One region of the Aestuariirhabdus litorea genome, then DNA from elsewhere that is predicted to be linked to it. Evidence: predicted binding sites of a transcription regulator. Region 1 holds the regulator's gene; each other region holds the start of a gene.
What was found. The regulator sigma-54, encoded in region 1, starts transcription at its own class of promoters, with help from an activator protein. The targets are predictions, from matches to a motif close to TGGCACNNNNNTTGCTNT.
Positions count from the first base shown of each region.

Region 1 (9,563 bases):
CCGGGCAGAGCGATCCCGCAGAGATCATCGCCTCGGTCGAGCGCGGGATCTATACCGCCCACCTCGGGGGCGGCCAGGTCGACATCACCTCGGGCAAGTTTGTCTTCTCCACCAGTGAGGCCTACCTGATCGAAAAGGGACGCATCACGACGCCCATCAAGGGGGCCACCCTGATTGGCAATGGCCCTGAAGCGATGAATCGGGTCAGTATGGTCGGCAATGACCTGGAGCTGGATACCGGTATCGGCGTGTGCGGTAAGGAGGGTCAGTCGGTACCGGTGGGGGTCGGCCAGCCCACCCTGAAGATCGACGAGCTGACCGTCGGCGGGACCGGCTGATACGGGTTGCGGGGTTTTCTGGCCCGGGGGCTTCCCGGGCCGGTGCGCTCTACTCTGCCAACTCCGACTGCTCCCGCAGGTAGCGGAACAGCTTACGGCTGCTGGCGGGAGGCTTTTGTAACTCCAGCTCTTTACGGCTGTTACGGATCAGCTGTCGCAGATACTGAATATCGGCACTGGGGTAGGCCTGCAGATAGGCCTGCAACGCCTCATCACCCTCGCCGATCAGGCGTTCACGCCAGCGCTCGAGCTGGTGAAAAATACGGTTGTATTCGGCGCTGCTGCTGTCCTGGCGATCGACCGCCTTTTGCAGGGGCTCAATATCCTCATCCCGCATCAGTTTGCCAATGAACTGGCGGTGGCGCTTGAGGGCGTTGTTGCTCTTGATGCGGCGCGTCTCCTCCAGCGCCTTACGCAGGCGCTCGCTGATCGGGAGCGCGGCCATCACGTCCGCTTTCAGGTCGAGCAGGCGCATCCCCAGATCCTGCAGTGCATGCATCTCATTCTTGACCTGGGTTTTGCTTTTGTACTCTTCGTCGTCAAACTCAACGGCGTCGTTGTCGTGATCTGGGCGCATGGGAGAGGCTATCGGGGTTCCTGGTGGGTGGGTATCCATTGTAAACCGATCCTCGGAGAATGTCTGTTTTGGTCTAAGCACTTGTTCATGGATACCCGGCAGGTAGAATGGTTCGTTAACCCTTCCCATTTTCAATAGCGTAGCCATTATGACCTCAACCGCCGATACCGCCTCACTCGATCTCTGTCAGGAGCAGCAGCGCCTGCAGCAGCTGGTGGAGGATATTCTCCGTGAAGCGAGAAAAAAAGGGGCGTCCGGAGCCGAGGTGGGTGTCAGCCTGGACAGTGGGCTGACCGCCAGCGTGCGTCGGGGGGAGGTGGATACGGTCGAATTTAATCGCGACCAGGGGTTCGGCATTACCCTCTACTACGGGCAGCGCAAAGGGTCCGCCAGTACCTCGGACAGTAGCCCCCAGGCGATCATCGACACGGTCGAGGCGGCGAGCAATATTGCGCGCTACACCTCTGAAGACCCCTTTGCGGGGCTGGCGGATGCCGAGCTGATGGCCGCCGACCTGCCCGACCTTGACCTCTATCACCCCTGGGAGCTGGAGGTGGAGCAGGCGCTGGAGATCGCTACCCGCTGCGAACAGGCCGGCTTTGAGCGCTCCGACCGGATTACCAATTCGGAGGGTGCCAGCCTCTCTAATCACCAGAGTTGCCGCGTATACGGTAACAGTCATGGCTTTATCGGCAGCTATCTGGCCTCCCGCCAGAGCCTCAGCTGTGTGTTGATCGCCGGAGCCCAGGAGCGGATGCAGCGGGATTACTGGTACTCGGTAGCTCGCCGGGGAGCCGACCTGGAGTCCGCCGAACAGGTTGGTGTTCGTGCCGCCAACCGTACCCTGCAGCGCCTCGATCCCCGCAAGCTAAAAACCTGTCAGGTACCGGTACTTTTTTCATCGGATGTGGCCGGGGGGCTGCTTTCGCACCTGCTGGGCGCGATCAGCGGCTCCAGCCTCTACCGGGAAGCCAGCTTTCTGCTGGGGCAGCTGGATAAGCCCCTGTTTCCGGACTTCGTCACCATCTACGAACAGCCACGCCTGAAGGGAGGGTTGGCCAGTGCCTCTTTTGACAACGATGGCCTGGCCACCTACGACAAGGCGTTTGTGCGTGACGGGGTGCTCTGCAGCTACCTGCTGGGGGTCTACTCAGCGCGTAAACTGGGGATGACCAGCACGGCGAATGCCGGTGGAGTACATAACCTGCGTATCAGCGACAGTGGCCTCGACGAGTCGGCGTTGCTGGCTGAGATGGGTAGCGGTTTGCTGGTGACTGAGCTGCTGGGGCAGGGGGTTAACCTGGTGACCGGGGACTACTCTCGCGGCGCCAGCGGGTTCTGGGTTGAGCAGGGGGTGATCCAGTATCCGGTGTCGGAGATCACCATTGCCGGTAATCTGCGGGACATGTTTGCGAATCTGGTGGCCGTGGGTAACGATGTGGACCGCCGCGGCAATGTGCAAACCGGATCGATCCTGATTGACGGGATGATGGTGGGGGGTAATTAACGGGGCGCTACTCGCCCTCTCCAAAAAAGTCGTTGACCAGGTCGCTGATGGCCTGCAGGGCGCGCTCCTCATCGTCGCCACTGATGCGCAGGGTCAGTTCGGTGCCCTGACTGGCCGCCAGTAGCATGACCGACATGATGCTTTTGCCATCGACCAGACTGTCCCCCTTGCCAACCTCTACTTTGCTGCCAAAGGCGGCCGCAGTGGTGACAAACTTGGAGGCGGCGCGGGCGTGAAGCCCCAGTTTGTTGATGATGGTGATCTTGGTTTCAATCATGGTCGCTGTGTTTATTGTTCTTGTGCCGGGTGCAGTTCACGATGGCGAACCTGGACATTGCTAATTCGCTTGCTGAAACGCTGGGTTAGCTGCTCGCTGATGTACACCGAGCGGTGGTGTCCACCGGTGCAGCCAATCGCAACGGTCATATAGCTGCGGTTTCCCGCCTCGAAGGCCGGTAGCCAGCGCTCCACAAAATCCCCGATATCCACCATCATCTGCTGCACTTCGGGCTGTTCCGCGAGGAACTCCTGCACGGGACTGTCGAGTCCGCTGAAGCCCCTGAGATGAGGGACCCAATAGGGGTTAGGCAAACAGCGTACATCAAATACGTAATCGGCATCAATCGGGATACCGCGCTTGAAACCAAAGGACTGGAACAGCAGGGCCAGGCTGCCATCCTTGCGCCCGGCGACTCGGGTGCGGACCAGATCCCGTAGCTCATGCAACGACAGCGAGCTGGTGTCCAGCGTGAGCTTGGCCCGGTTTTTAAGCGGTGACAGCAACTCGCTTTCGGCGCGGATCGCCTCTTCAAGTGAGCATTTTTCGTTGGACAGGGGGTGACGTCGGCGCGTTTCGCTGAAGCGCTTGAGGAGGGTTGCGGGGTCCGCATCCAGGTAGATCACTTCGCACTGTACGCCGCTCTCTGTGAGCTGGGTAAGGATTTGGGGGAAGCGCTTGAGGTCGGCGTGCATATTGCGCGCGTCGATACTGACGGCGGCGTTCCTGAGCGCCTGCTCCCGGGAGATCTCTTCGGCCAGCGAGCCCAGCAGCCCGGCGGGCATGTTGTCGACACAATAAAAGCCCTGATCCTCCAGCACATGGAGGGCACTACTCTTACCGGATCCGGATCGTCCACTGATAATGACTAGTCGCATGTTGGCTACTTCGCTCGCTGCTCCCTGCATGATACCCCTGGAGTGGGGTAGGAATGTCAGGGGAGATTCTTCCTTAAGGGCTCTGCGCAGTCAGTATATCAGTTGTGTTGGGTACGGTCTGTGGTTTGAGGGTCAGTCGAGGGGGGCAATGGCCATCTGGTAGAGTTCGCTGCTGGTTTTCGCCGTGCGCAGGCGGTTCCGGTAGCTGGCGTTGTCGAGACGGCCAGCCAGTTCCTGCAAAATCGCCAGGTGCTCACTGGTGGCCTCATTGGGTACGACCAGCGCAAAGATGATATCCACCGGTTGGTCGTCCATGGCATCGAAGTCGACCCCGTCGGAAAGCTTGAGCAGTGCGGCAATCGCTTCGGTGCAGGACTCGAGACGACAATGGGGGATAGCGATCCCCTTACCGAACCCGGTACTGCCGAGGCGTTCCCGCTCAATCAGCCCGTTAAACAGCTCTCCCGCTGAAATCTCCTGTCCCGAGTGGGAAAGGGCTTCGGCGAGGGTTTCTAATACGCGTTTTTTGCTGCCGCCTTCCGCAGCACAGAGGCTGCGGTCGGGGCTAAGGAGGGATATGAGGTTCATGGCCAAGGGTTAGCGGGCTAGACTCTTTTCCTTATGTTTCATTAGCTGGCGGTCGAGCTTGTCGGCCAGCATATCAATGGCGGCATACATGTCTTGATGAACGGAAGTGGCATGAATGTCAGCGCCACGTACATGGAGGTTGGCTTCCGCCTTTTGGCCCTCTTTCTCGATGCTGAGGGTAACGTTGACGCTGGTGATGGTGTCAAAATGGCGCTCCAGGCGGTCAACTTTGGTTGCTACATATTCACGCAATGCCTCGGTTACATCAACATGATGTCCACTGATATTGATTTGCATGCGTCTTTCTCCTGATCTGTTTTACGTGATACTGAACCCATCGTGCGATGGACTCATGCGTTTGCCTCTGTTACCGATCATATCCGAGGCTCGATATCTCTATGTTGCCGTCAATCAATATAACCTATACCAGACGTTTTCTTTCGTTAGAAGGTGCGATTGAAAGGGATTCACGGTACTTGGCGATGGTGCGCCGTGCGACCTTGATCCCCTGCTCGGCGAGCAGGCCGGCTATTTTACTGTCACTCAATGGTTTTTTCGGGTTCTCTGCCGCCACCAGCTTTTTGATGATGGCCCGAATGGCGGTCGATGAGCACTCCCCACCACTGGCGGTGCTGACGTGGCTGGAGAAGAAATACTTAAGCTCAAAAATACCCCGCGGGGTGTGCATGTATTTTTGCGTCGTCACCCGTGAAATGGTCGATTCGTGCATGCTGACCGCTTCGGCGATGTCATGCAAGACCAGGGGCTTCATCGCCTCGTCGCCATATTCCAGGAACCCCCGTTGGTGCTCCACGATCTGGGTGGCCACCTTCATCAGGGTTTCGTTCCGGCTCTGCAGGCTTTTGAGAAACCAGCGCGCCTCCTGCAGGTGGTTTTTGAGGTAGGTGTTGTCTGCGCTGTTGTCGGCACGTTTCACCAGTGAGGCGTACCCGGAGTTGATTCGCACCCGAGGTACGGCGTCAGGGTTGAGCTCAACGGTCCAGCGGCCATTGACCTTCTTGACCGTGACATCGGGAATAACGTACTCCGGTTCACTACTCTGGATGCTGTCCCCGGGCTTGGGGTTCAGGGTCTGGATCAACTCAATGGCGGCCTTAAGGTCGGCCTCCTTGAGTCGGGATTTGCGCATCAGCTGGGCATAATCGTGGGTGCCCAGAAGATTGATGTACTTTTCCACCACCAGTCGCGCCGAACCCAGGTGGGGTGTGCTCTCGGGGAGTTGCGCAAGCTGGATCAGCAAACATTCGGTAAGGGAGCGTGCGGCCACCCCCACCGGGTCAAATTGCTGGATGCGGCGCAGTACGGCTTCCACCTCATCGAGCTCAATCTCCAGCTCCTCCTCGATCCCCTCCAGCAGCTCTTCGCAGCTGCAGCTGAGGTAACCATCTTCGGTGAGCGCGTCAATAATGGTGACGGCGATCGCCCGGTCCGTATCGGACATCGGGGTGAGGTTGAGTTGCCACTCCAGGTGCGATTGCAGTGACTCGGTGGTACTGGCACGTGCGGCCGGGTTGTAGTCGTCATTGTCCCCTCCACCGGAGCCGGAAGAGGGGGGCAGGCTGGACTGGTAAACGTCATCCCAGGCGGTGTCCACCGGGAGGTCCTCTGGGATGTTGTCCTGCCAGTCGTCGGACATCACCTCATTTTCGTTGTTGGCGCTGTCGACGCTCTGCTGCTCCTGCTTGCGCTGTTCACCCTCGCTCAGGGTGTTGTAATCGGTAGCGCTGTCAAACTCGTTATTGTCGCCACTTTGGTCGTGATCGGATGAGGATTCGCTGTCTGAGCCCTCTTCGGCTTCCAGCATGGGGTTGGACTCAAGGGCTTGCTGAACCTCCTGTTGCAGGTCCAGGGTAGACAGTTGAAGGAGCTTGATGGCTTGCTGCAGCTGAGGGGTCATGGTCAGCTGCTGGCCCATTTTCAGGACTAAGGATGGTTTCATAGATAAAAGAGTGTCCGGTCCATAATCTGCCTGTCTTCTTGAGGAGGGCCGCTCTGTTGGTCACGGCAAAATTCTTGCATGGCCCATTATAGGGCTGAACGGGGCCCAATGCCTATATGCGGAACTGATGTCCTAGGTAGACATCCTTGACCTTCTGGTTGTTCATCACGGTTTCGGGATCGCCCTCGGCAATGATCTTGCCCTCGCTGACGATATAAGCCAACTCACAGATGTCCAGGGTTTCGCGTACGTTGTGGTCAGTAATCAGGACCCCTATACCTATGTTGCGCAGGTGGCGAACCACCTCCTTGATGTCGTTGACCGAGATAGGGTCAACGCCGGCGAAGGGCTCATCCAGCAGGATAAAGGCGGGTTCCATGGCCAGTGCGCGGGCGATCTCGACCCGGCGCCGCTCACCACCGGAGAGGCTGATACCTGTGCTGTTGCGAATATGGGTGATATGGAACTCCTGCAGCAGCTCCTCCAGTTTCTCCAGTCGCTGTTTACGGTTGAGATCCTTGCGGGTCTCCAGGATGGCGAGGATGTTCTGGGTGACGCTGAGCTTGCGAAAGATGGAGGCTTCCTGGGTGAGATAGCCGATCCCCTTGCGGGCGCGCCCGTGCATGGGCAGGCGGGTGATGTCCTCGCCGTCGATCAGGATCTGGCCGTCATCCGCGTTAACCAGGCCGACGATCATGTAGAAGCTGGTGGTTTTGCCAGCCCCGTTGGGGCCCAGCAGCCCGACAATCTGGTTGCTGCTGATGCTGACCGAGATGTCCTCGACCACCTTTCTTCCGCGGTAGCTTTTCGCCAGATGGAGTGCTTTTAGGGTCGCCATGGGTCGCGTTACTGCTTGCTCTTGGGCTGGATAATCATCTCGACACGACCGCCGGTGTCAGCGCGGTCGCTGCTCTGGGCGCTCACCGTCTGGGTGACCGTATTGTAATGGATGGTGTCTCCGCTGAAGGAGTTGCCCTCCTGCAGCAGCTGTGCATTGTGTTGCAGGGTCACCTGCTCTCGAGCGATGGCGTAGTCGATGGTGTGGCCATAGGCCTTGATGATCTCTTTGTCGGCAGCGGGCTTTTCCCGGTAGTGGGCCGGACTCCCCTCGGCAACCATACGGGTAACGGTTCCATCCGTGGTGAATACGGTGATTTTGTCGCCGCTGATGTGAATGGAGCCCTGGTCCATGGTCACATTACCGCTGTATACCGCACGTCCCATGCCCTCGTTGATATCCGCAGAGTCGGCCTTGATGCGGATCGGCTGCCCGCGATCCTCTGGCAATGCCCAGGCGGATGCACTGAACAGCACGCTGGTGGCCAGGGTAAGGAGCAGGGAGCTATTGAACTTCATAGGTGCCTCTGACATTGGATAACAGCTGAACGCGATTCTGGTCAAGGTGGGCGTTTAACCCGACCGCTCGGGTGACGCTCTGGGGGGTGGTGATTATAACCGGACGGCTGGTTGATGCCAGTTCCTGACCAGAGTATAGAGTGATGAAATCAGTATCAAGGCGTCCCTGTTCACTGCCGTCCCTGGCTCGCGCCACTATCAGCACCTCGTCCCACAGCTCCAGGTCCTTACTGCCGGGCAGGAGCTTTCCATTACTGGCGCTGATGTGGCGCTCGCCCTGTTCCCGGTAGAGCACCATGCGGGGTTGCCGGATGATAGTGGTGTCATCAAGCGGGTAGTGGTTGACCTCTTGCGCGTGCATCCGGTGATCCAGCTCACCCTGCTGGTTGAAGCGAACCAGGCGGGCGTTGGTCAGGTAGAAGTCCGCCTCCTGGCGTTCGCTGGGGTCAGTATCCGGTGGGGTAAGTGCCTGTCGGAGAGGCGTGTTCTGGTAGAGGTAAAAGCCGCCGTAGGCCAGCAGGGCGCTAACCAGCAGGGAGATCAGGGCGGCTCTCACAAGGGGGTACTCACAGGTAGCTGTCCAGCGCTTCCTGCAGCTTCCCCTGGGCGTCCAGCAGGGCATCGCAGAACTCGCGGGCGGCGCCCTGGCCGCCGGGCTTCAGGGTAACAGCGCAGGCGTGCTGTTTGACGAAATCGTGGGCGTTGGCCACCGCCGCCCCTAACCCCACGCGGCGTATTGCAGCGAGGTCGGGGAGGTCGTCACCGAGGTAGGCAACCTCCTCAAGGGCCAGCCCCAGCTGGGGCAGCAGCTCCTGCAGGGCGACGAGTTTGTCCTCACGGCCCTGATAGAGGTGGGCGATCCCCAGGTTTTGAGCCCGCCGGGCCACCAGTTGCGATTCGCGCCCGGTGATGATGGCGGTCTCGATGCCGGCACGCTGCAGCATCTTGATGCCCTGGCCGTCGAGGGTGGAGAAGGCCTTCAGCTCCTCGCCGTTTTCGCTGAACAGTAGCTGGCCGTTGGTGAGCACGCCATCCACATCGAACACTGCCAGGCGAATGCGTTGTGCGCGCTCTTTCAGGTGGCTGAACATCAGACGACCCCCGCGCGCAGCAGGTCGTGCATATTGAGTGCGCCAACCGGTTTCTGCTCGGCATTGATGACGATCAGGCCATTGATTTTGGTCTCCTCCATGATATGCACCGCCTCGGCGGCCAGAACCCCCTGGGTGACGGTTTTGCAGCGGCGGGTCATCACCTCGTCGATGGCGGTGGTGGCCATGTTGAGCTCATGGTCCAGGGAGCGGCGCAGGTCGCCATCGGTGAAGACGCCGCTGAGGGTGCCGTCACTGGCAACGATGGCGGTCATCCCCAGCCCCTTGTGGGTCATCTCCAGCAGCGCATCGCGCAGCAGGGTGCCTTCGCTGACTATGGGGAGCCGTTCGCCGCTGTGCATCACATCATCCACCTTCAGTAGAAGGCGTCGGCCAAGGGCGCCGCCGGGGTGGGAGAAAGCAAAGTCTTCTGCACTGAAACCGCGTCGCTCCAGCAGGGCGATCGCCAGTGCATCGCCCATCACCAGGGAGACGGTGGTACTGGAGGTGGGGGCCAGGTTGAGGGGGCAGGCCTCCTGCTTGACGCCGGTATTGAGGTTGACATTGGCGGCTTGCGCGAGCGCGGAATCGGGGTTCCCTGTCATACTGATCATCGGCACGCCCAGGCGCTTGAGGAGGGGGATCAGGGTGATCATCTCGCCGGTGTTACCCGAGTTGGAGAGGGTGATGACCACATCGTCCACGGTGATCATGCCTAAGTCGCCGTGGCAGGCCTCACCCGGGTGGACAAAGAAGGCGGGGCTGCCGGTGCTGGCCAGGGTGGCGGCCATCTTGGTGCCAATGTGTCCGGACTTGCCCATGCCGACAACCACAATCCGGCCGCGGCAGTTCATCAGCAGCTCGCAGGCACGCTCGAAATCCTCGTCGATCCGCTGCAGAAGCTCACCGATCGCCTCCTGTTCCATGCGTACGGTACGCAGGCCCGATTCCTTGAAACTGATGGGGTGGCTCATATCGCTGTTACCAAAGC
Region 1 is NZ_QWEZ01000001.1:192,503-202,065, forward strand. It holds gene tldD (metalloprotease TldD) at 1-338, shown strand, start outside; gene yjgA (ribosome biogenesis factor YjgA) at 388-915, opposite strand; gene pmbA (metalloprotease PmbA) at 1,064-2,422, shown strand; gene D0544_RS00920 (HPr family phosphocarrier protein) at 2,430-2,699, opposite strand; gene rapZ (RNase adapter RapZ) at 2,711-3,577, opposite strand; gene ptsN (PTS IIA-like nitrogen regulatory protein PtsN) at 3,710-4,165, opposite strand; gene hpf (ribosome hibernation-promoting factor, HPF/YfiA family) at 4,175-4,462, opposite strand; gene D0544_RS00940 (RNA polymerase factor sigma-54) at 4,587-6,125, opposite strand; gene lptB (LPS export ABC transporter ATP-binding protein) at 6,238-6,963, opposite strand; gene lptA (lipopolysaccharide transport periplasmic protein LptA) at 6,972-7,481, opposite strand; gene lptC (LPS export ABC transporter periplasmic protein LptC) at 7,468-8,037, opposite strand; gene D0544_RS00960 (KdsC family phosphatase) at 8,048-8,572, opposite strand; gene D0544_RS00965 (KpsF/GutQ family sugar-phosphate isomerase) at 8,572-9,546, opposite strand.

Region 2 (9,563 bases), on a different contig from region 1:
GGGGGGAGCCTTATGGAGGAGTTCGGCACCTGCCTCGGTGAGGCGTGCATTGACGATTCGCTTGTCGCTCTGGGCACGGATGCGAGCTACCAGTTTGCGGTCCTCAAGGCGGTTGAGGATGGTGGTTACCGTGGCCTGGCTAAGGAACACATCGTCCGAGATGCGCTTGACCGTGACATCGCCCAGGGTGTGGATGGCCCGCAGTACCATCACCTGCGGGATTGTCAGTCCGCACTCTTTGGACATGCGCTTCGATTGCAGGTCGGTTGCACGGATGATGCGGCGCAGAGAGATCAGTACCTCCGGCCAGTATTGGGCTTCGAGCATGGATTGGTCATCCTTGGGAAATGTTGAAAGGGAATTATATCGGGGTTGCATACGCTGAGCCATTGTATAATTAATTTGAGGTCTAATGATTAGAAGTGTAATAATATGCGCCCCACTAGGCAAGGCCATGCCCTGCCAAACAGGATTCATTAGATGGAGGAGTTGTTATGTGTGGTATTGCCGGGATTTTCTCCCCGCACCAGAGTATCGATCTAGCCAGCGTCGAGCGGATGGTTCGCACCCTTGAACCCCGCGGGCCCGATGGGCAGGGGGTGCTGCAACGCAACGGCCTGGCGATGGGGCATAGGCGCCTGAAGGTGATCGACCTCAGTGAGCATGCACAGCAGCCGATGGTGGATGCCGAGTTGGGCCTGGACCTGGTGTTCAACGGCTGCATCTACAACTACCGCGAGTTGCGGGGTGAGCTGGAGGCCCTCGGCTATCGATTCTTCTCCGATGGCGACTCCGAAGTGATTCTAAAGGCCTACCACGCCTGGAATACGGACTGTGTGCAGCGCTTTAACGGTATGTTCGCCTTTGTGATCCATGAGCGCGACAGCGGCCGTCTGGTGATGGCGCGGGATCGTCTGGGTATCAAGCCGCTTTACCTGGCAGAGTCCCCCGGGCGGGTGGCCTTTGCATCGACCCTTCCGGCCCTGCTGGCGGGGGGGGAGGTCGACACCCGCATCGACCCGGTAGCGCTTAACCATTACCTGAGTTTTCACGCCGTGGTGCCGGCCCCCAGGACCCTGATGCAGGGTGTGCGCAAGCTGGAACCGGGAACCCTCAGGGTCTACCAGCCGGACGGTGAATTCGAAACCCACCGCTACTGGTCGCTGCGGGTGGGGGCGCGCGAGGATGATCGGGGCATTGAGGCCGGCGAGTGGCAGGAGCGTGTGCTGACCGCCTTGCGCAAAGCGGTGAAGCGCCGCATGGTGGCTGATGTGCCGGTGGGGGTTCTGCTGTCGGGCGGACTCGACTCCAGCCTGATCGTAGGACTGCTCGCGGAGGCAGGGCAGCAGGGGCTGGCCACCTACTCGGTCGGTTTTGAGAGCGCCGGTGGCGAGAAGGGGGATGAGTTCCAGTACTCCGACCTGATCGCTCAGCACTTCGGTACCGATCACCACCGGATCGAGATCCCCTCCAGCCGTCTGCTGGAAAACCTGCCGGCCACCATCGCTGCCATGTCGGAACCGATGGTCAGCTACGACAACATCGGCTTTTACCTGCTGTCACAGGAGGTCGTGAAGTCCCACAAGGTGGTGCAATCGGGGCAGGGGGCCGACGAGGTATTCGGCGGCTACCACTGGTACCCGCCCCTGTGCGACAGCCAGAACCCAGTGCAGGATTACTGCCGTCTCTTCATGGATCGTGATTACGAAGAGTATTCACAAACAGTGAACCGTGAATTCCTTCGTTCCGACCATGCCACCGATTTTGTTGCCAAGCGCTTTATGCAGCCCGACGGAGAGCGGGCGATCGACAAGGCGTTGCACCTGGATACCACCGTGATGCTGGTTGAGGACCCGGTCAAGCGGGTTGATAACATGACCATGGCCTGGGGGCTGGAGGCTAGGGTCCCCTTCCTTGACCACGAGCTGGTGGAGCTGGCGGCGCGGGTTCCGGCCGACCTCAAGGTGCGTGACGGGGGGAAGTGGGTGTTGAAGGAGGCGGCGCGCCAGGTGATCCCCTCCGCCGTGATCGACCGTCCCAAAGGCTACTTCCCGGTGCCTGCGCTGAAATACATTCAGGGCCCCTACCTCGACTACGTCAAGGATGCCCTCAACTCTCAGCGCTGTCGTGAACGGGGAATCTACCAGCGGGACTATCTGGACACCCTGTTACAGGATCCCAGTCGACATATTACGCCGCTGCGCGGATCCAAGTTATGGCAGGTGGCATTGCTGGAGCTTTGGTTGCAGGCCCAGGGTCTGTAGGAGGAAAGGAAAATGGTGTCTGACAAGCTATTTGAAAAACGAATCGAGCAGATGTCTTCACTCAAAAGCTGGGGAAAGCTTCCCTCCGGCACCGCCGAGGCGTTGCGTCAGGAGTGCGTTGTAAACTGCGGTTGGGGGCGGCTTATCTTCGGCCAAACCTTTGACTCCAACAAGCGCATTGCCAAGGAGCTTAAGAGGGAGACGACAGGCACGCGAGATGTAGCACTCTATGTGAGGGACCCGCATGTAGTGGTGTCAAAAGAGCCGAGAAAACTCTTTATTGACCCCTCCCTGACCTATCGCCTGAACCTCAACCAGAAGGGGTGGAGGGTGACCATGGCTCCGGGCATCAGTATTGAGCCGGTGCGGGCGGAGGAGGAGTTGCAGGCGATCAACCGCATCTATCGTGCCCGCTCGATGGTGCCCCTGTCGGAGGGCTATTTCGATCAGCTTCGTGAGCTGGATGCGGTGCACCTGCTGGTGGCCCGCGACCAGAACAGTGGCCAAATTGTCGGTTGCGTGACCGGGGTTGACCACTACCGGGCGTTTTCGGATCCCGATAATGGGTGCAGCCTCTGGGCCCTGGCGGTTGACCCCCAAACCCCGCTGCCCGGGGTAGGGGCCTCCCTGGTAGTGGCCCTGGCGGACCGCTTCGCACAGGACGGTCGCGCCCTGATGGATCTCTCGGTGATGCACGATAACAGCGAGGCGATCGAGCTTTACAGCAAACTGGGCTTCTATCAGGTGCCGGTCTACTGCATCAAAAACAAGAACGCCATTAACGAGGTGCTCTATGTGGGCCCCCGTCATCCGCGCCCCCTCAACGTCTACGCACAGATCCTGGTGGATGAGGCCTATCGACGGGGTATTGGGGTCGAAATTATCGATGCCGAGGCGGGTATGTTTGACCTCAGCCTGGGAGGCAGGACCATCAGCTGTCGCGAATCCCTGACCGACCTGACCAGCGCAGTCGCCCTCAGCCGCTGCGACGATAAGCAGTTGACTCACCGTTTGCTCAGTCGTGCCGGAATCTCGGTTCCCCCGCAGAGCGAAATCGACAGTGAGGAGGCGGCCCTAACCTTTTTTGAGCAGCATTCGCGCATGGTGATCAAGCCGGCCCGGGGGGAGCAGGGGAGCGGTGTTTTTGTCGATCTCAGGCAGCCCGACGAGGTGCGCCGAGCCTACAGCGCCGCCGCGGCGCTGGGCGAGCGGGTGCTGGCCGAGGGGTTTGTGGAGGGCAAGGATCTGCGGGTGGTAGTGATTGACAATGAGGTGGTGGCCGCCGCGGTGCGCGAGCCGGCGGTGATTCGCGGCGATGGGCAGCATCGGGTGGAGCAGCTGATCGCCAAGCTGAGCCGGCGGCGGCGAGCGGCGACCCAGGGCGAGAGCTTTATCCCCCTCGATGAGGAGACCCTGCGCTGTATCGAGCAGGCGGGCAAAAGCCTCACCTCAATCCTGCCCAAGGGGGAACTCTTGCAGGTGCGCAAGACCGCCAACCTGCATACCGGGGGGACCCTGCACGATGTTACCGAACAGCTCCACCCTGAGCTGCGCCGGGTGGCGGTAGAAGCGGCCCGCCTGTTACAGATGCCGGTGGTGGGGTTTGACCTGCTGGTGCCCCGTATAGATGGCCCGGATTATGTGTTTATCGAGGCCAATGAGCGCCCCGGACTGGCTAACCATGAGCCCCAGCCCACGGCCCAGAAATTTATCGACCTTTTATTTCCGCAAACCAAAGCCTATCCGGAAAGTTAGGCGAGCGAGGAGAGTTAGATGCGCAACCTACCGATTGATCTTGATTACCTGCAGTCGACCCTGCTTGAGCTGCTGAACACGCCAAGCCCGACCGGGATGACCGACGGGGTGGTGCAGCGGGTCTGTCACCACCTGGATGCCCTGGGGGTCGAGTATGAACTTACCCGGCGCGGTGCGATTCGAGCCAACCTGCCGGGTCAGGTGCACACGCCGGACCGGGCGATTGCCGCCCACCTGGATACCCTGGGTGCGATGGTCAAAGGGCTGAAGGCCAATGGCCGCCTTGAAGTGGCGCCGGTGGGGACATGGCCCGCACGCTCGGCCGAAGGGGCGCGGGTGACCCTATATGGTGACGAGGGAACGCCGCGTTTCCGGGGCACCCTGCTGCCACTCAAGGCTTCGGGCCATGTGTTTGGCCGTGAGGTGGATACCCAGGAATCCGTCTGGCAGAAGCTCGAACTGCGACTCGACGAGGCGGTCCATAACCAACAGGATTTGGAGGCGCTGGGGATCCGTTGCGGCGATATGCTGGCGGTGGATCCCGCCCCGGAGTTTATGGATAACGGCTACTGGGTCTCCCGTTTTCTCGACGATAAGGCAGGGGTGGCGGCGGTGCTGGCCGCCGTCAAGGCGGTGGTGGATCACCGGCTGACGTTACCGATGGATTGCCACCTGCTGTTTACCATCTCCGAGGAGACCGGGGCCGGGGCCTCACACATCCTGCACGGAGATGTGGCCGAGCTGGTGGCGGTGGACAACGGCACCCTCGCTCCGGGACAGAACACCAGCGAGTTTGGAGCCACCATCGCCATGCAGGACTCAACCGGCCCCTTTGACTGGTACCTGACCCGCAGCCTGACGGGCCTGTGTGAACATTACGGTGTGGAGCACAGCCGCGATCTGTTTCGCTATTATCGCAGCGATGCCGCCTCGGCGCTGGAGGCCGGTAACGATATTCGTACGGCGCTGGTCTGTTTTGCCCTCGATGCCTCCCATGGCTACGAGCGCACCCACCGGGACTCCGTGGCGGCGGTCGCGAAACTGCTGATGCTCTATATGCAAAGCGGCCCACTGTTCAAACGCGATCGCCATGCCATCGGTCCCCTGGAGGACTTTGCCGAACCCTCGGGAGATCCCTCCAGGGACCCGCTGGAGGAGTGATTTCCGGCCCGGCGTCCAACCGCGACCGGAAGAGGGTCTAGTAGGAGATCTTCACCTCCTCATCCCGCAGGGTCGGCTGGCAGGCAAGCGGTAGGGCCGGGTCGTCCCAGGCCTTTTTCTCGATCTCGAAGCCATTGTTGGCAGTAAATGTGATGGTTGGCATGGAATGCCTCCTTAGTAGGGTGAATGCGGGGCACCTTCGTGCCCACCCCCTGGGTCGGGCACGGGTTGCGACACCCTAACGTATTGATTTCATAAGCCAGAGAGCGGGAAATAATGCCGTGCAGATAACGATGCGGCGGCCATTGTCGGACCGCTGACCGCCGGGTGGCGGACAGTTGGATGGGTTCTTGCATTACCGGGGAAGGTTTTCTCAAGGAGCACGACCATGACCGACTACGATTTCCTGCGCGATGGCCTCACGGCGGGCCGCCTGGTTCCCCTGCTGGGACCCGGAGCCCTGGCGGGGGCCCGCGACCCCCAAACCGGAGACGCCCTGCCCGCCGACAACCGCAGCCTGATTCTGGCGATGAACCAGGGGCGGGAGATGATGCCCCGCCTGATGGTGGAGTTCTCCCGTGCGGCCCAGCACCTGGAGCAACGGCGGGGGCAGGCGGCGGTGACCCGCTTCCTGACGGGACTCTACAGCCGGCCCTGGACCCGGGCGCCCCTGCACGATGTCCTGGCACAGCTGGCCCCGCCCTGGGTGGTGGACCTCAACCGCGACCACCAGCTGTTGGACAGCTATGGGGGACAGGAGCACCTGCTGGTGAAAGGCTGTGCGCGCACCATGGGCAGTGGCCTGCGCTACCGGCTCTACCGCGGCCATTGCGGGCAGTACGAGGAGATCGACGACAGCAGCGCGATCGACCCCGCCTGGCCGGTGCTCTTCAAGCCCCTCGGCTGCTCACTGCCCGAGCCCTCCTTTATTGCATCCGATGCCGATTACGTGGATTACCTGACCGAGTTGATGGGGGGATTCGCCCTTCCTCCCGCCCTCAAAACCTATCGCCAGCAGAAGCAGTACCTGCTGATGGGGGTTCCCCTGGGGCGGGATACCGAGCGTATGCTGGTGACCGAGATCAGTTACGGCGCCGCACAGCCGAGGGGTTGGGTCTTTCTCGAGCAGCCCAGCCCCAAGGAGCGCCGTTACTGCGCGCGGATGTCGCTGGAGATCATCGAACAGCCCCTCAACAGCTTCACCCGTTTCCTGCAGGCAAACCCGGGTTCGGCCAGGGCCTGCTTGTCGTAAAAACGACAGACCGCCCCCCCGAGCGCCCGCCGCTCTGTCGCAAAGCCGACAAGCGGGCGCTGCCTGTCCCGTCTTCTCGATTAAAAACCCTTCAAAAACAACGTGCTGAGCCAGTCTTGAAGTGCTGGCATAGGCCTTGCTCCTGCCTTTATGACATCAATCCAACCCCGAGAGGGTCGTCATGTTGCACTTTACCGAACACGCCCTGAGCACCATCCGCGCCGCCCTGGCGGCCCGACCCAATCCCGCCGCGGGTCTGCGCGTCGGGGTGGTGGGAAGTCCCTGCTCCGGTCTGCGCTACCTGATCCGGCTCGAGGATCAGCCCGCCCAGGATGATCAGGTGGTGGAGAGTCATGGTCTGTCACTCTTTATTGATAACGAGAGTGTTCCACGTTTGCAGGGAGTGCGGGTGGACTTTGTGGAGCAGGATGGCCGCAAAGGGTTCACCTTCGACAATCCCAACCAGGATCCGGCCTGTGCCGGGTGCAATAAATCATCCGCTGCCTGACGCCAGTGTTCGCAGCCAGCTATTAGCCCAGAGGCCCGCCCAGCGGGATTACAGAAAAGGGGAGAACCTTATGTGGGAATACTCCGAGAAAGTGAAAGAGCTGTTTTTTGAACCCAAAAATGCCAAGGCCGTGGTCGATGCCAACGCGGTGGGTGACGTGGGTTCCATCAGCTGTGGTGATGCGTTGCGCTTGACCCTGCGGGTGAACCCCGAGACCGAGGTGATCGAGGACGCGGGCTTCCAGACTTTTGGTTGTGGTTCCGCCATCGCCTCCTCATCGGCACTGACCGAGCTGATCAAGGGCAAGACCCTGGCCGAGGCTCTTAAGGTAAGTAACCAGGATATCGCCGACTACCTCGATGGCCTGCCGCCGGAGAAGATGCACTGTTCGGTGATGGGACAGGAGGCGCTACAGGCGGCGGTGGCCAACTACCGCGGAGAGCAGTGGCAGGATGACCACGAGGAGGGGGCGCTGGTGTGCAAGTGCTACGCCGTCGACGCGGTGCTGATTGAAAACGTGGTACGCCAGCATGACCTCAAGACCGTCGAGCAGGTCACCCATTACACCAAGGCCGGGGGCAGTTGCGCCGCCTGTCACGAAGGCATCGAGGAGATCATCGGTAAGGTGATGCTGGAAAAGGGGGAGACTCCGGTAATGGATTCGACACCCGCCAAACAAGTGAAGGGCTCACAAACCCTGGTGCAGCGGGTACAACAGATCCTCAAGGTGTTAGAGGAAGTGCGACCGCAGCTGAAATCCGATGGGGGTGATATCGAGCTGGTGGAGGTGAAGGACGAAAAGATCTTTGTGCGCATGCAGGGAGCCTGCGGCGGCTGCCAGATGGCGGGGGCCACCCTGGGCTGGGTCCAGCAGCGGCTGGTGGAGAGGCTGGGCGAGTTTGTGCGCCTGATCCCGGTCAACAACCCTGGCCAGCGTGTCAGTGGGGAGGTGTAGCATGAGTACCCCAGTCAAGCCGGTTTATCTGGACAACAATGCCACCACACGGGTTGATCCTCGGGTGGTGGAGACCATGCTGCCCTTTTTCAGCGAGCAGTTTGGAAACCCCTCCTCCATGCACAGCTTTGCCGACGGGGTCGGGCGAGCGGTACAGCGGGCTCGTGAGCAGGTGCAGTCGCTGCTGGGAGCCGCCTACGACACCGAGATCATCTTCACCTCTTGCGGCACCGAGTCCGACAGCACCGCCATTCTATCGGCCCTGCGGGCCCAACCGGACCGCAACGAGATCATCACCACTGTAGTGGAGCACCCGGCGATCCTGGCGTTGTGCGACCAGCTGGAGAAGGAGGGGTATTGTGTCCATCGCCTGGGCGTTGACCGCCTCGGTCGCCTCGACCTGGCCGAGTACGCCCGCCTGCTCTCGCCAAGGGTGGCGATCGTCTCGGTGATGTGGGCCAACAACGAGACCGGCACCCTGTTCCCGGTGGAACAGATGGCGCGCATGGCACGGGAGGCGGGGGTACTGTTCCATACCGACGCCGTGCAGGCAGTGGGTAAGGTTCCGATCGACCTCAAACAGACGGCGATCGATATGCTGTCGCTGTCGGGCCACAAGCTGCACGCTCCCAAGGGGATCGGGGTGCTCTACCTGCGCCGAGGTACCCGTTTCCGGCCGCTGCTGCGCGGTGGTCACCAGGAGCGGGGTCGTCGTGCCGGCACCGAAAACTGCGCCGCCATTGTGGCGCTGGGGGCGGCGGCGGAGCTGGCCCAGCACTGCATGGAGGAGGAGAACACCCGGGTACGGGCGCTGCGAGATCGCCTGGAAGAGGGGATTCTGGCGGCGATACCCCACGCCTTCGTGACCGGACATCCCGATAACCGCTTGCCCAATACCGCCAACATCGCCTTCGAATATGTGGAGGGGGAGGCGATCCTGATGCTGCTCAACCGCGAGGGGATTGCGGCCTCCAGTGGTTCGGCCTGCACCTCCGGCTCGCTGGAGCCCTCCCACGTGATGCGGGCGATGGATATCCCCTACACCGCAGCCCACGGAAGCATCCGCTTCTCGCTGTCGCGGGAGACCAGCACCGAGGAGATCGAACGTGTGATCGCGGTAACCCCCGGCATTATTGCGCGATTGCGGGAGCTCTCTCCCTACTGGAGCGAAGGGGCCCCGGTGACCGATCCCGGCCAGGCCTTCGCGCCGGTGTACGCCTGACCCATTAGCCGTCCGGTGCAGGAACACCGGCAACAGGAGCTCGACTATGTCTGCTTTTGACAAGATTGTGATCGATGACACCACGCTCAGGGATGGCGAGCAATCGGCCGGAGTGGCCTTCCGGGTAGAGGAAAAGCTGGAGATCGCCTGCCGCCTGGATAGCCTGGGGGTGCAGGAGCTGGAGGTGGGGATTCCCGCCATGGGCGAGGCAGAGCGGGCGGCGATCCGTGCCCTCAGTGCGTTGCGCCTTGACGCCCGCCTGCTGGTCTGGAGCCGCATGCGCGAGGATGACCTGGCGCTCTGCGCCAACCTCGGGGTGGAGATGGTGGACCTGTCGATCCCGGTCTCGAACCAGCAGATGAGCCATAAGCTGGGGCTGAGTGGTGAGCAGGTGCTGGCCAGTATCCGTCACCACGTCGAACGGGCCCGGGGAATGGGGCTGGAGG
Region 2 is NZ_QWEZ01000002.1:817,251-826,813, forward strand. It holds gene D0544_RS13875 (MarR family winged helix-turn-helix transcriptional regulator) at 1-327, opposite strand, end outside; gene D0544_RS13880 (N-acetylglutaminylglutamine amidotransferase) at 495-2,264, shown strand; gene ngg (N-acetylglutaminylglutamine synthetase) at 2,277-4,019, shown strand; gene D0544_RS13890 (osmoprotectant NAGGN system M42 family peptidase) at 4,038-5,180, shown strand; gene D0544_RS17435 (hypothetical protein) at 5,218-5,343, opposite strand; gene D0544_RS13895 (SIR2 family protein) at 5,569-6,432, shown strand; gene D0544_RS13900 (HesB/IscA family protein) at 6,614-6,940, shown strand; gene nifU (Fe-S cluster assembly protein NifU) at 7,011-7,895, shown strand; gene nifS (cysteine desulfurase NifS) at 7,897-9,117, shown strand; gene nifV (homocitrate synthase) at 9,164-9,563, shown strand, end outside.
Region 2: the regulator sigma-54 is predicted to act here: its motif matches at 6,558-6,575, upstream of D0544_RS13900 (HesB/IscA family protein).

Region 3 (9,563 bases), 210 kb from region 1:
CCGAGCGTGAGCCCCACCGGGATCCGGACCATATGCTCTACAGCGGCGGCTTTTTCGGTCCCGGGGATCGCGAGCGGATGGAGCAGGTGCGACGCACCGCCGCGGACCAGCTGGCGCAAATGGAACCGGCCTTCGAAGATCTCCGGCTGGAGGAGATGCTGTTCCGTTACCGGGCGCGCAACTACCCCGAGACCCTCTCGCCCGCCGAGCAGGGGCGTTGGCAGCAGTTTCGCCAACAGCGCCTGTGCCAGGCCGCTGGTGGAGGAGGCCGAACCCTGTCGGAGTACTTTGGGCGCATCGAGCAGCTGCGCATGGAGCGCGCCGATGAGCAGAGCCAGCAGCTGCTCAACGAGTTGCAGCGATGGGGGGAGCAGCTGCAGCAGGGACTGGATTGATCGCCGCCACCGGGGGCTTATAATAGCGCCTCGTTTAAAGGAGTAGCCGATGTCCAGAACCTTCCGACTCGTGGTCGCCTGTCCCGACCGCGTTGGCATTGTTGCCAAGGTGAGTAATTTTCTCGCGAACTACAATGCCTCCATCACCGAGGCAAACCACCACTCGGACCTGGCCACGGGCTGGTTTTTTATGCGACACGAAATCTGTGCCGACTCCATGCCGTTGGATCTCGAGACCCTGCGCGCCGCCTTTGCGCCGATCGCTGCCGAGTATGCGATGCAGTGGCGCATTACCGATTCCACCGAGCCCAAGCGGGTCCTGTTGATGGCCAGCCGGGAGTCCCACTGCCTGGCCGATCTGCTGCACCGCTGGCACAGCGGTGAGCTGGAGTGTTCGATCCCGGCGGTGATCTCCAACCATGATGACCTGCGTTCGATGGTGGAGTGGCACGGTATCCCCTTCCACCATGTACCGGTGAACCCGCAGGAGAAGGATGAAGCCTTTGCCGAGGTCGCCGAACTGGTGGAGCGTTACCGCGCCGATACCATTGTCCTCGCCCGCTATATGCAGATACTGCCACCGGCGCTGTGCGATCAGTTTGCCAACCGGGTGATCAATATCCACCACAGCTTCCTGCCCTCCTTCGCGGGGGCCAAGCCCTACCATCAGGCTTACCTGCGGGGGGTAAAGCTGATCGGTGCCACCTGCCACTACGTTACCTCCGAACTGGACGCCGGCCCGATCATTGAGCAGGACATCGAACGCATCAGCCACCGCGACAGCATTGCGGATATGGTTCGCATCGGCAAGGATTGCGAGAAGACTGCCCTGGCCAAGGGGTTGCGCTACCACCTGGAGGACCGGGTGCTGGTGCACGATAACAAAACCGTGGTCTTCGCCTAGCCCCGCTCTCCCCCCCCCCGACTCTAAAGGCTGGCAGGGTTTTTGCTCTTTACCCGGTGGATGCTGTTTAACACCCACTGGGGGTCCATTATGGTTCAAAAAGGTGCATTGCTTAACGGGGTGGTTCAGGCCGGTGCGTTGACGGCGACGACGGCCAATGAAGCCTTGCCTGCCCTCGACTACCGCGCCTTGCATATGGGTAACCAGCGCCGCCTGGGGCGCATTTCATTGACCCTCAGGTGCCTTCCCCTGTTGAGTTACCTGCAGCACCACCGTGGGGCCTCCCTGGCCGTGCTCAATGGCGACCTCTTCTTTGAGTCAAGAATTCTGGGGATTCAGCAAAAGGTGGAGTATCACCTTGAGCGGGTCCAGCGCCTTGACGAACTGAATCTGTTGAAGACGCCGGGCTGGGAAAACGTCGAGCGGGAGTGGCTGTTCGTCAAGGAGCAGTGGCGCATGGACTCCCCCATCGCCAATTTCAACCTCCACAGCCACCTGATCAATGAGCTGCTGACCTTTATCAAGTCCCTTCTGTTTCATGAGGAGGTCGGCACCGACGGCGATTCGCTTCTGCTGCTGGGTTACATCGTTGAAACCCTGCTACCCATTGTGGAGGTGATAGCGCAGATTCGTGGACTCTCCACCCACCGGGAGCTGGATCAGGAGGGTGACCAGGAGGTGGTGTTCAAGCTCAACTACCTGGTCACCGAGTTTCGCCAGCGCCAGCGGGGCGTTCTCGAGCGTTGCGACGCCTTTTCCGAACGTGACCGCAAGTGGATTCTAAAGGCCTATAGCGAAAGCGGTTGTAGTGAGAAGGTGCGGGACTTTGCAGCCGAGATCGCCGACGGCCAGCAGCAGGGGTGGCATAGTGGCTATGGTAATGGAGCACTCTTTCTCAGCGCCACCAAACTGATTGACGCGATCCTGTTTGTTAGCGAATGCAGTATCAAACGCCTGCGGGACCATATGGACAAGAACCTGCAACGCTGGATTTACCGCGAGCAGGCTTAGCCGCTGGGCCAAAAAGTGGCTACCTTATCAAAAAGGGCAGGCCTTTGGAGACCCTGATTCTTTCTCCTCCCTTTCCCTGTCTCCTTAATCTTCCTTTTATATGAAACTTCATCGTATTTTATGTGCCGAAAGCCGGAACGGTTGATCCTGCCTGCTGCGCAGGCAGCTGAGTGCTGGCGTGTGTTGTTTTGTTTTGGTGCATTCTGCCGGCTGGCCTGCGCAGAGTTGTGGCGCGCTGACCGGGAGAGGGGCATTGATCTGGTGCAAAAAAGGGTATTAACGTCCGCCAACCCCTGTTTTTAAAGGGTTTTGACGGCTGGCACGCTTGTTGAATGAGATATATCAACTTCTGTGGGGTGTCTGTCCAGCCGGTAGCCGCTCCCTCACCCGATGCTCACCTGTGGGAGATAGCAATGATGATTCGATTTGGGCGTGTTCTACAATCCACCAATAAAGCGAGTGCCTGTCATAAAGTGGCGGGAGTTATGCTGGGATGCCTGCTGGCAAGCGGGTTCGCATGGGCCGAGCTGGAGGTCGAAAAGGAGGAACTCAAGTTCGGCTTTATCAAGCTCACCGATATGGCGCCGCTGGCGGTGGCCTACGAGAAAGGCTTCTTCGAGGATGAGGGGCTCTACGTGACCCTCGAGGCGCAGGCCAACTGGAAGGTGCTGCTGGATCGGGTGATCGATGGGGAGCTCGACGGTGCTCACATGCTGGCCGGACAGCCCCTCGGGGCGACCATTGGCTACGGCACCCAGGCGCAGGTGATTACCGCTTTCAGCATGGATCTCAACGGTAACGCCATTACCGTCTCAAATGATGTATGGGAGCAGATGAAACCCCACGTTCCCACCATGGCCGATGGCAGGCCCCGGCACCCGATCAAGGCGGACTCCCTGAAGCCGGTGGTGGACAAGTACCTGGCCGAAGGCAAACCCTTCAAAATGGGGATGGTGTTTCCGGTCTCCACCCACAACTATGAGCTTCGCTACTGGCTCGCAGCCGGTGGCATCCATCCCGGGTATTACGCCCCCGATAAGGGTGACACCTCGGGACACATCAAGGCCGATGCCCTGCTGTCGGTGACACCGCCGCCGCAGATGCCCTCCACTATGGAGGCTGGCACTATCTATGGCTACTGTGTGGGGGAGCCCTGGAACCAGCAGGCGGTCTTCAAAGGCATCGGGGTGCCGGTCGTCACCGACTATGAGATCTGGAAGAACAACCCGGAGAAGGTGTTCGGCGTCAGCAAGGCCTGGGCCGACGCCAACCCCAATACCCACATCGCGGTGGTCAAGGCGTTGATTCGGGCAGCCCAGTGGCTGGATGCCGAGGACAACAAGAATCGGCCCGAAGCGGTGAAGATCCTCTCGCGCAGCGAATATGTGGGCGCCGATTATGAGGTGATTGCCAACAGCATGACCGGCACCTTCGAGTACGAAAAGGGGGATAAGCGCGCAGTGCCGGACTTCAATGTGTTCTTCCGCCATAACGCCACCTACCCCTACTACAGCGATGCGATCTGGTACCTGACCCAGATGCGTCGCTGGGGGCAGATTGCCGAGCCCAAGTCCGACAACTGGTATCTCGATGTGGCCAAACAGGTCTACCGCCCCGATATCTACCGTGCCGCCGTCGACTCGTTGATCGAAGAGGGCAAGATGCGCGCATCAGATTTCCCTGACCTGGCCCGGGAGGATGGCTTTCGCGCCCCCCAGATCCACTTTATCGACGGCATCACCTACGACGGTACCCAGCCCAACGCCTATCTGGACCAGTTTACGATCGGTTTGAAGGGTGACGAGGTCGTGCAATAACGGCGGTTTATTCAGCCGGGGTTGCCTGCCAGCAAGTCCGGCCCTGTTTTGAGGAGGCCCCATGGCGACAAAACTGATCACTGCGACCCAGCCCCTGCTTCCTACGGCATGGTTACCAAAGCTGGCCGGACTCTGGAGTCCAGAACGGCTCAACCAGGGCATCCGGTTGCTGCTGGTACCGCTGGCGGCAATGGCGCTGTTTCTGTTTATCTGGCACCTGGGCGCGCCCCGTATCGTCACTTCCCTGGGGCAGGTTCCCGGCCCGGTGGCGGTCTGGGAACAGGCCGGTACCCTGTGGCAGGAACACCTGGCGGAGCGCGACAAGGAGCAGGCATTCTACGAACGGCAGCAGGTGCGCAACAGCAAAAAACTGCAAAAGAACCCCGATGCGGAGGTCAGGATCCGTCCCTATACGGGCAAGCCAACCTATATCGACCAGATCCTCACCAGCCTGACCACGGTGTTTGCCGGCTTTGGGCTGGCCAGCCTGGTGGCGATCCCTATGGGTATCCTCTGTGGATTGAACGCCACGGTGTACCGCGGCCTGAATCCGTTGATCCAGATTTTCAAGCCGGTATCCCCCCTCGCGTGGTTGCCGATCGTCACTATGGTGGTGAGTGCGCTCTACGTCAGTGATGACCCCCTGTTCAGCAAATCCTTCGTCACCTCGGCGATTACCGTCATGCTCTGCTGCATGTGGCCCACCCTGATTAACACCACGGTCGGGGTCGCCTCCATCGAGCAGGATCTGCTCAACGTCAGCAAGGTGTTACGCCTGAACTGGTGGGTACATATCTACAGGGTGGTACTGCCATCGGCCATACCCATGATCTTTACCGGGCTGCGTCTGTCGCTGGGTGTGGGCTGGATGGTGCTGATTGCGGCCGAAATGCTGGCGCAGAACCCGGGTTTGGGGAAGTTCGTATGGGACGAATTCCAGAACGGCAGCTCCCACTCTTTGGGTCGCATTATGATCGCGGTGATCACAATTGGCTTCATTGGTTACCTGCTGGATCGCATCATGCTGCAGATACAGAAAGCGGTGTCCTGGGATAAGAGCGCGATTCTGCGCTAGGAGTAGGGAGAAAATCATGATGAAAGATCATCTTAGCCTTGAGCAGGTTGCTATTGAATTTCCGGCTCCCGGTGGGCCCTTCAGGGCACTGGATAAGGTTAACCTGAAAATTGAGGAGGGGGAGTTTGTCTCGCTCATCGGCCACTCCGGCTGTGGTAAATCCACCGTGCTCAATATTATCGCCGGCCTGCACCGGGCAACCGAAGGGGGGGTAATCCTCGACGGTAAGGAGGTCAACGAGCCGGGGCCGGAGCGGGCCGTGGTGTTCCAGAACCACTCCCTGCTGCCCTGGTTGACCGCCTACCAGAACGTTGAGCTGGCGGTAAAGCAGGTGTTCGGCCGTAAGAAAAGCCGGGCCGAGACCCGCCAGTGGATTGAGCATAACCTTGAGCTGGTGCACATGGGGCACGCCCTCGACAAGCTGCCGGGGGAGATCTCCGGCGGCATGAAGCAGCGGGTGGGCATTGCCCGGGCGCTGGCGATGCAGCCACGGGTGCTGCTGATGGATGAGCCCTTCGGTGCCCTCGACGCACTCACCCGGGCCCATCTACAGGATTCATTGATGGAGATACAGGCGCGTCTCAACAACACGGTGGTGATGATTACCCACGATGTGGACGAGGCGGTGCTGCTGTCAGACCGTATCGTGATGATGACCAACGGACCGGCGGCGACCATCGGCGAGATCCTCAAGGTTGACCTCGAGCGCCCCCGTGACCGCCTGGCGCTGGCCGATGACAGCCGCTACAACCATTACCGGGCTGAGGTGTTGCGCTTTTTGCATGAGCGTCACCGCCGCAGTGAAACCCCACGGGTGGTGGTGGACAACCCGGCGCCCGACGCCGAAGCGGCAGGAAAGAGCGCCGCCTAGGGGCCGGGCTCAGGGGTTGAGGCCGGCGCCACAGTATTTGCAGTGTTCGGCATCGTTATCGTGGCCGCTACGGTTGCAGTTGGCGCAGTATTTGGCGGAGCGATCGCGACGCAGTTCATCGGCCAGCTCGGCGGTGATGATCCCGGTGGGAACGGCAATGATGGAGTAACCGGTCACCATCACCATCGAGGCCAGCACCTGGCCGAACACGGTGTGGGGGGTGATGTCACCGTAGCCCACGGTGGTGATGGTGACGATCGCCCAGTAGATGCTTTTGGGAATGCTGGTAAACCCGCTCTTATCCCCCTCCACCACGTACATCAGGGAGCCGAAAATCGTGGCCAGCACCAGTACCGAGCAGAAGAAGACAAAGATCTTGCGGCGCGAGGAGAGCATGGAGCGCCAGAGCACATTGGCGTCGCGCAGGTAGCGCATCAGCTTGAGGATACGGAAGATCCGCAGGACCCGCAGCAGGCGGATGATCACCAGGAAGGTCGAGCCGCTGTAGAGCAGTGCCAGGTAACTGGGCAGAATCGCCAGCAGGTCAACGATGCCGAAGAAGCTGCGGGCGTAGCTGAGCGGCTTGGGCGAGCAGTAGAGACGGGCGATGTACTCGAGGGTAAAGAGCAGGGTGAACACCCACTCAATGATAAAAAACTGCTGGTGGTAACGGGAGGAGATCTCCTGGACCGAGTCCAGCATGGCCACCCCGATACTGAGCAGGATGGCGGCAATCAGGAACAGGTCGAAGCGGCGCCCCGCCGGGGTTTCGGTTCCAAAGATGACCTCGTAGAGGTGCTCTTTCAAGCGCTGCGTCGCCATATTCAATCCGTTGATGGTCTGTCTGGGAGCGCTCTATAGTACCGAACTTTGTAGGTGAAAGTCGCGGCAACCGGGTATCAATTAAAGGGGGGGCTACCAACTCATGCGGTACAGCGAGGCCATGCTCAGCAACAGCAGGGCAACGCAGGTGAGAGAGATCATAATATCGGGCACGGGGGATCGCTTGGGTGGCATTGGGCTCTGGCTCCTCGACAGGGGAAGCCCAGTGTAGGGGGGGCTTGTTTCGGTGCCTATGGGTAGAGCTACGGCAATCCTTGTGGCATCTACCTAGAGGCGCACAGGCGGAGCAACCCCTTCGCCTGTGTGCCCTGCCTGGACTACATCTGGTCCTGAACCTGCATTACCTGGCGCACCAGGTGGGCGAGGGACTTGGTGCCCATCTTCTCCATTACCCGGGAGCGGTGGATTTCGACGGTGCGCTGGCTCAGGTTGATGTCCAGTGCGATCACCTTGTTGGCCTTGCCCTCAATCACATGGTGCAACACTTCACGCTCGCGGTCGGTGAGGGTGCTCAGGCGGCGCAGGATCTCCTTGTGCTCCAGCAGCTCCTTGCGTTGCTCGGCGTCGAGCTTGAGGGCGTCGTTGATCAGGTCCAGCAGCTCCTGGTCACGGAACGGCTTCTGGATGAAGTTCATGGCGCCGTCCTTGATCGCCTGCACCGCCATCTGTACATCACCGTGGCCGGTGATAAAAATAATGGGAAGGATGCAGTGCATCTCATTGAGCTTGCCCTGCAGCTCAAGCCCGCTCATCCCCGGCATACGAATATCCAGCACAATACAGCCCGGGCGATTTTCATCGTAACTGTTGAGGAATTCGGCCGGGGAGGCAAAGGTCTCTACGCTCTGCCCAACGGATTTCATCAACAGTCGTAGCGAGTCCCTGACCGCCTCGTCGTCGTCAATGATGAAAACTGTCGATTCCTGTTCTTGCATGTGCGTTTCCTTTCTAGCTCGTGGAGTGACTCGCGCGTTCTGTTTTTTATGGCAAATAGTTTGCCATTATGTGGGGTTTATATCGAGCATTATAGCGGCTTCCTGCGCGGTAGCTGGTCGGCTACCGCCAGTACCCCCGCCGCGATCACCAGCCCCATGCCGATCAGGGTGGCCAGCGCCAGCGATTCTGCCCACAGTAACCAGCCCAGCAGGGTGGCAAAGAGAATCGATGAGTAGGTAAAAGGGCCAAGGCGTCCTGCCGGTGCCAGCGCATAGGCATGGCTGAGGGAGAGCTGGGCGCCGGTTGAGAGCGCCGCCATCAGCAGGATCAGCCCCCACCCCTGGGTCGAGGGGGTGACCCAGTTCATCAGCGCCGGCAGCACCGAGAGCAGGCTGGTGAAGAGGGCAAAGTAAAAGACGATGCGGGTGCTGGGTTCGGTGCTGGCCATGCGCCTGATGGTGACCTTGGCCAGGGCCCCCAGCAGGGCACCGGCTAGGGCGACCAACAGCACCGGGTTCAGCCCTGCGGCGCCCGGCTTAAGGATCAGGGCAACGCCAAGAAAGCCTAAGCCAATGGCAATCCTGACGCTCCTGGGAATCTGCTCGCCCAGCCACAGGAGGGCGATCACCGGAATAAAGAAGGGGGCGGTCTGTTTAAACAGGGCCGCCTCCGCCAGGGGCAGGTGGGCCCAGGAGTAGTAGAGGCAGTACATGGCGCTGACCCCGACCGCGGCGCGCATCAGGTGAAACCTGATATGCCGGGTCTGGATGGCGGCGCTCCCCTGGCGCATCAGCCAGGGGAGCAGCAGCCCCAGGGCAAACAGGTTGCGGCAAAAGACGATCACCTCGTTGGGCAGCTCATGGGCCAGCTGTCGAATGGTGGCGCCGCTGAGCACCAGTAGCAGCTCGGACAGGAGAATAAAGAGCGCACCGCGGTAGAGGGGGTTGGACATGGGGGCGGTTCTGGCCAGAGGGGCGCGCAGTATAGCTTAAGCGGATAAGGGGTTGCATGCCTTTGGCGGGGGTGCGAAGCTGGTGGCAGGAACTTCGCTGAGGCTGATGTCGGGGCCGCGCAGGATGCGTACGCCGAACCTATCGCCCCTGAGAGCATCGGCTCTTTGGGTACACAATAAAAACAATACAGCGAGTGACTCCACTATGATGCGACGTGCACCTTATCTTCTTCTATTGTGCCTGGGCCTGATGTCGGGCCCGGTGCTGGCCGACAAGGGCCAGCTTCTGGACCGGCTCTACGCGCTGGAGATCGAAACCTACGCCACCTCCACCCAGTTCCATATGTTTACCTTTCTTGAGGGTGACCTGCGGGTCGCAACCAAGATCGAGAAGGGGCTGCAGCAGATGCAGGACCGGATCCCGGCCGATGAGGCGCTGCCTGGCGACGAGGCGCTGGCCGCCCTGGTGAACCAGGTCCGGCTCGACTTTGAACCGTACCGTAAAGCCGCCCAAGGCAACGAGATCCGTACCCAGGGATATACCTCGGTGTATGCGGTGAGCGATCTTGAAACTGCCGAGCAACGTCTGCTCAATAGCCTGGCCGTGGCACAGGATTATCTCGATGGCAGCCAGCCCGGCCTGCGTCACCAGTTGATGTCGGCTGCGGCCAGGGTGCAAAAGATGGCGTCTCGTTATGCCCGCCTCGCGGCCCACTGGAATGGGCGTACCGGGCTGATGGCCGATGCCGAGGGTGACAC
Region 3 is NZ_QWEZ01000001.1:403,098-412,660, forward strand. It holds gene sbcB (exodeoxyribonuclease I) at 1-395, shown strand, start outside; gene purU (formyltetrahydrofolate deformylase) at 445-1,299, shown strand; gene D0544_RS01980 (hypothetical protein) at 1,390-2,310, shown strand; gene D0544_RS01985 (CmpA/NrtA family ABC transporter substrate-binding protein) at 2,796-4,127, shown strand; gene D0544_RS01990 (ABC transporter permease) at 4,189-5,202, shown strand; gene D0544_RS01995 (ABC transporter ATP-binding protein) at 5,222-6,073, shown strand; gene D0544_RS02000 (ion transporter) at 6,083-6,895, opposite strand; gene D0544_RS02005 (response regulator transcription factor) at 7,234-7,851, opposite strand; gene D0544_RS02010 (DMT family transporter) at 7,941-8,804, opposite strand; gene D0544_RS02015 (hypothetical protein) at 9,010-9,563, shown strand, end outside.
Region 3: the regulator sigma-54 is predicted to act here: its motif matches at 2,628-2,645, upstream of D0544_RS01985 (CmpA/NrtA family ABC transporter substrate-binding protein).